Regions from separate parts of the Lelliottia amnigena genome, predicted to be linked through region 1. Evidence: predicted binding sites of a transcription regulator. Region 1 holds the regulator's gene; the other holds the start of a gene.
What was found. Region 1 encodes PhoB, which activates phosphate uptake and scavenging genes when phosphate is short. Its sites were predicted from a motif close to CTGTCATAAAACTGNCNNAT; they were not measured.
Positions count from the first base shown of each region.

Region 2: glpT (glycerol-3-phosphate transporter) is a predicted target of PhoB. The motif match lies at 1,987-2,006, and genes of this name have one in related genera.

Region 1 is NZ_CP077236.1:2,745,238-2,748,419, forward strand. It holds gene sbcD (exonuclease subunit SbcD) at 1-1,018, opposite strand, end outside; gene phoB (phosphate response regulator transcription factor PhoB) at 1,323-2,012, shown strand; gene phoR (phosphate regulon sensor histidine kinase PhoR) at 2,034-3,182, shown strand, end outside.
Region 2 is NZ_CP077236.1:347,024-350,205, forward strand. It holds gene nrdB (class Ia ribonucleoside-diphosphate reductase subunit beta) at 1-245, shown strand, start outside; gene yfaE (class I ribonucleotide reductase maintenance protein YfaE) at 245-499, shown strand; gene glpT (glycerol-3-phosphate transporter) at 523-1,875, opposite strand; gene glpA (anaerobic glycerol-3-phosphate dehydrogenase subunit A) at 2,129-3,182, shown strand, end outside.

The sequences.
Region 1 (3,182 bases):
GACGCACCAGTAATACCTCAACGGGCAGCGTTTCCGTGAGCGCCTGGATTTTGCGCTGCATATCGTGCAGATAGTCATCCGTCGTGATTTCGATATCCAGCCAGACGGGCGGGATTTGCTCCACATTGCGCCACTGCTCAAGCTGCGCGGTGATGGCCGCCAGATCGCCTTTCAGCACCGCCAGCGGCTGCGTCACCGGCACTTCCAGGGTTTCTACCGCGTGCAGTTTTCCGTCGACAAAACTCACCAGATGCACACTTTTAGGTTTGCCCGTTTCGTCAAAGCTGAGCGAAATGGGCGAGCCGCAATAGCGGATATGTTCACTGCCGCCAATCTTCTGTGCCCGATGGATATGCCCGAGCGCGATGTAATCGGCAGGCGGGAAGTTCTGCGCCGGGAACGCATCCAGCGTACCAATATAAATTTCGCGTACCGCGTCGCTTTTACTGGCACCGACGGTGGTTAAATGGCCGGTGGCGATGACGGGTAGCGCCGCCTCACCGCGTAAGGCACAGGCGTCGAGATATTGCTGCTGATAGTAGTCGGTGATGGCCTGCAGCAGGTGCTGTTGCTTTTCGCCGCCGGTCAGTCCGGCCTGGCTTTGCACGATGTCGCGCGGACGCAAAAAGGGGATCGGGCAGATAACGGCGCCCGGCGTGCCGTCGCGTTTTTTGATGATTTGCGGTGCGTGCCCGGCGTTTGCCACTACAGTGGTATTCAGAAAGGCCAGAATATCGCGCGACTCATTCAGTGTTGCCACCGAGTCGTGATTGCCCGCGACGATGACCAGATGGCAGCCCGTTTTCTGTAAATTAACCACGAAGCGATTATAGATTTCGCGCGCATAGCTGGGCGGCGATCCGGTGTCAAAAATATCACCGGCGACAATGATTGCGTCAACCTGGTGCGTCAGCGCCGTTTCCAGCAGCCAGTTCAGGAACGCTTCGTGTTCGGCCGCGCGGCTTTTACTGTAAAAATTTTGACCCAGATGCCAGTCCGAGGTGTGAAGTATGCGCATAACAGATCCGTGGCAAAAAAAGGTGAAAGGGATTATACACTTGATCCTTCAGGCCGCCTCTGTGTTGGCTGCATCGGCCCAATTCTGAGTGTTAAGGGCGTCAGTATGGGGTTCTGAGGTGTGCCGGTGTGAGGTAGCGTGACGGCTTTTGCGGTGATAAATGTCCTGGGAACGGGAAATTACAGCTGTAATAAAACAATAGTTTGCTATTCATAGTGGTAATGTTTTTCATAAATCTGTCATAAATCTGACGCATAATGACGCCGCATTACAAACTTTTAACCTCAATAAGACAGGGTAAAGTATGGCGAGACGTATTCTGGTCGTAGAAGATGAAGCTCCGATTCGTGAAATGGTGTGCTTCGTGCTCGAACAAAACGGTTTTCAGCCGATAGAAGCTGAAGATTATGACAGCGCGGTGAATCAGCTGAACGAACCCTGGCCTGATTTGATTCTGCTTGACTGGATGTTGCCTGGCGGCTCTGGACTGCAATTTATCAAACACATCAAACGTGAAGCGATGACCCGCGAGATCCCGGTTGTGATGCTGACCGCGCGCGGCGAAGAAGAAGATCGCGTGCGCGGGTTGGAAACGGGTGCGGATGACTACATCACCAAGCCGTTTTCACCGAAGGAGCTGGTGGCACGTATTAAAGCGGTGATGCGCCGTATTTCACCGATGGCGGTGGAAGAGGTGATTGAGATGCAGGGGCTGAGCCTGGATCCCACGTCGCATCGCGTGATGACGGGTGAAAACCCGCTCGACATGGGACCGACCGAATTTAAGCTATTGCACTTCTTTATGACGCATCCGGAACGCGTTTACAGTCGTGAGCAGTTGCTGAATAACGTTTGGGGAACCAACGTCTATGTTGAAGACAGAACGGTTGATGTGCATATTCGCCGCTTGCGTAAAGCGCTGGAACACAGCGGCCACGATCGCATGGTGCAAACGGTCCGCGGCACGGGTTATCGTTTTTCGACCCGTTTCTGAACACTGACAGGAGTGTGACGCGTGCTGGAACGTCTGTCATGGAAAAGGCTCGTTTTTGAACTGATCTTATGCTGTCTCCCGGCCTTCATTTTGGGGGCTATTTTTGGTTACCTGCCGTGGTTTTTACTGGCGGCAGTAACCGGCCTGTTGATCTGGCATTTTTGGAATTTACTGCGCCTGTCGTGGTGGCTGTGGGTGGATCGCAGCATGACGCCACCGCCCGGTAGCGGAAGCTGGGAGCCGTTACTTTACGGCCTGCATCAGATGCAGATGCGTAATAAAAAGCGTCGTCGCGAGCTGGGAAGTCTGATAAAGCGCTTTCGTAGCGGCGCAGAGTCGCTGCCGGATGCCGTGATCCTCACTACCGAAGAAGGGACGATTTTCTGGTGTAATGGTCTGGCACAACAGCTCCTTGGACTCCGCTGGCCGGACGATAATGGCCAGAACATACTGAATCTACTACGTTACCCCGAGTTCACGCTGTATCTGAAAAAGCGTGAATTTACTCGCCCGCACAATCTGGTGCTGAATAACGGCCGTCACCTTGAGATTCGCGTTATGCCCTATAGCGACAAGCAGTGGCTGATGGTGGCGCGTGATGTTACCCAAATGCATCAGCTTGAAGGGGCGCGTCGTAATTTCTTTGCCAACGTCAGCCATGAATTGCGCACCCCGTTGACCGTGCTTCAGGGATATCTGGAGATGATGCAGGAGCAAACGCTGGAAGGCGCGCCGCGAGAGAAAGCATTACATACGATGCGCGAGCAAACGCATCGCATGGAAGGGCTGGTGAAGCAGCTTCTGACGCTGTCGAAAATTGAAGCCGCCCCGACGCTGGCACTGAATGAAACCATTGATGTTCCGATGATGCTGCGTGTTGTGGAGCGGGAAGCGCAGACGCTGAGCCATAAAAAACATCAGCTGACGTTTGAGGTTGATAGCGCGCTCAAAATCCTCGGCAGTGAAGAGCAATTGCGCAGTGCGATATCGAATCTGGTCTATAACGCCGTGAATCATACGCCGGAAGGCACACACATTGTGGTGCGCTGGCAGCCTGTGCCGATGGGGGCCGAATTTAGCGTTGAAGACAACGGACCGGGCATTGGGCCGGAGCACATTCCGCGTCTGACTGAGCGTTTCTACCGCGTCGATAAAGCGCGCTCACGACAA
Region 2 (3,182 bases), 2.1 Mb from region 1:
CCATGATCGGCCTGAACAAAGATATTCTGTGCCAATACATCGAATACATCACCAATATCCGCATGCAGGCGGTAGGGCTTGAGCTGCCGTTCAAAACGCGCTCCAACCCGATTCCGTGGATCAACACCTGGCTGGTGTCCGATAACGTGCAAGTTGCGCCGCAGGAAGTGGAAGTGAGTTCTTATCTGGTCGGTCAGATTGATTCCGAAGTGAACACTGACGATCTGAGCGATTTCCAGCTCTGATGAGCCGCGTAACGTTAAGCCTTTCCGGTACAGAAGTATTGTGCCGGGAAGAACACCCTTCCCTGCTGGTGGCCCTGGAGTCGCATCAGGTTGAAGTTGAGTATCAGTGCCGTGCGGGCTACTGCGGCTCATGCCGCTGTCGTTTAGTGGCAGGACAAGTGGACTGGCTAACGGAACCGCTGGCGTTTATCAACGATGGGGAAATTTTGCCCTGCTGTTGCCGGGCAAAAGGCGATATCGAAATCGAAATGTAATGCCCGCTTACGCGGGCATTTTTTTAGCCTCGTTTCTGCATCATCTCCGCATGATGGCGTTTTTCGCCAATCATAACGACGATCAGCAGTAATACCGCCATAATGCTGCCGCCAATCATCACCATAAAGCCACCATCCCAGCCGAAGAAATCGACCGTGTAACCCACGATGGCGCTGGCCGCGACTGAGCCACCAAGATAGCCGAACAGACCGGTAAAGCCCGCGGCAGTGCCTGCGGCTTTTTTCGGCGCCAGTTCCAGCGCATGCAGACCAATCAGCATCACCGGACCGTAAATCAGGAAGCCGATCACAATCATACAGGCCATATCCACGCCCGGATTACCTGGAGGATTCAGCCAGTACACGATAGTGGCGATGGTCACGAGCGTCATAAAGAACACGCCCGTTGCACCACGGTTGCCTCTGAACACTTTGTCCGACATCCAGCCGCAAATTAACGTGCCTGGAATACCGGCGTATTCATACAGAAAATAGGCCCACGACGACTTATCCAGTGCGAAATGCTTCACCTCTTTCAGATAGGTCGGCGACCAGTCGAGGATGCCGTAACGCAGCAGATAGACAAACACGTTGGCGATAGCGATGTACCACAACAGTTTGTTAGGCAGAACGTACTTCATAAAGATCTGTTTTGCCGTCAGCTCTTCTTCATGCTGCTCGTTGTAATCGTCCGGGTAGTCGTTTTTATACTCTTCAATCGGCGGAAGACCGCACGATTGCGGGGTATCACGCATCAAAGCAAAGGCAATGATCGCAATAACGATGGCCCCGAAAGCAGGCATATACAGCGCCGCTTTCCAGTCGTTAAACCACGCCATCCCCAGCAGGAACAACAGCGGTGGAATACCGCCGCCAACGTTATGCGCACAGTTCCACACCGAGACAATCCCACCACGCTCTTTCTGCGACCACCAGTGCACCATGGTACGTCCGCACGGCGGCCATCCCATTCCCTGGAACCAACCGCACAGGAACAGCAGGACAAACATGATGGCGATACTGGACGTTGCCCACGGTACAAAGCCCATGAATAACATCACGGCGGACGCCAGAATCAAACCGGCAGGCAAGAAGACGCGCGGATTCGAGCGATCCGAAACGGACCCCATAATGAACTTGGAAAACCCATAGGCAATCGAAATACCCGACAGTGCGAAACCTAAATCACCGCGTGAAAATCCTTGTTCAACCAGATACGGCATCGCCAGCGCAAAGTTCTTACGCACCAGATAGTAAGCGGCATAGCCGAAGAAAATACCGAGGAAAATTTGCCAACGCAGGCGACGGTATAGCGGGTCGACTTCTGCCTCTGACACGCGCGCCTGATGCGGCGCAGGTTTGAAGATACTGAGCATTAGAGCCTCCGTGGCCATGTCATAAATTTTCGAGGTTGTGTAGCCACCCCGATTCCAGAGGCCGCGATGTTAAAAAATCACAGCGATTGTTACTGTGAATCAACGCACAAATTGTTACAGAAATATGACAGCATGAGCAAATAAGCGCATGAGATCACGCTTTAGTTTCGTATTGCGCTCGATTATGTTCGAAATCAAACAAACCACACTATTAATGTGGCTGAATAGTAAAAAACGAACATGAGGGAAGATAATGACACTCCGCGATCCTCGTTATAGCGATGTGATTATCATCGGCGGCGGCGCAACAGGGGCTGGTATCGCACGAGACTGTGCCCTGCGCGGGCTAAAGGTTACGCTGCTGGAGCGTCACGATATCGCCACCGGTGCGACCGGGCGAAACCATGGCTTACTACACAGCGGCGCGCGCTACGCGGTGACCGACAACGAGTCCGCCCGCGAGTGCATCGCAGAAAACCAAATTCTCAAACGCATCGCCCGCCACTGCATTGAGCCTACCGACGGCCTGTTTATTACCCTGCCCGAAGACGATCTCGCGTTTCAGCAGACCTTTGTCCGTGCCTGCACCGAAGCGGGTGTTCGCACCGAAACGCTCGATCCGGCGCTCGCCAGACGCCTTGAACCCTCGGTGAATCCTGCACTCATTGGCGCAGTGAAAGTCCCCGATGGAACCGTCGATCCCTTCCGTCTGACCGCCGCCAACATGCTTGACGCGCGCGAGCATGGCGCGATCGTTCTGACGGCTCACGAGGTCACTGGCCTTATCCGCGACGGCGATACCGTCCGGGGCGTGCGCGTCTATGACACGCTTTATGGCGAACACAGTGAGCTGTATGCCAACGTGGTGGTCAACGCTGCCGGGATCTGGGGCCAGTGCATCGCTGAATACGCCGACCTCTCGATCCGCATGTTCCCGGCGAAAGGCTCGCTGCTGATCCTCGACCATCGCATCAACAATCACGTCATCAACCGTTGCCGCAAGCCGTCAGACGCGGACATTCTGGTGCCCGGCGATACCATTTCGCTCATTGGCACCACGTCCACGCACATCGACTATAACGATATCGACTGCAATCGCGTCACCGCCGAAGAGGTGGATATCCTGTTGCGCGAAGGAGAAAAACTGGCCCCTGTCATGGCGCAAACGCGCATTCTTCGCGCGTATGCAGGGGTGCGTCCGCTCGTAGCCAGCGACGATGACCCTACCGGGCGCAACGTCAGCCGCGGGATTGTCCTGATGGACCACGCCAAACGCGACGGTATGGAAGGTTTTATTACCATCACCG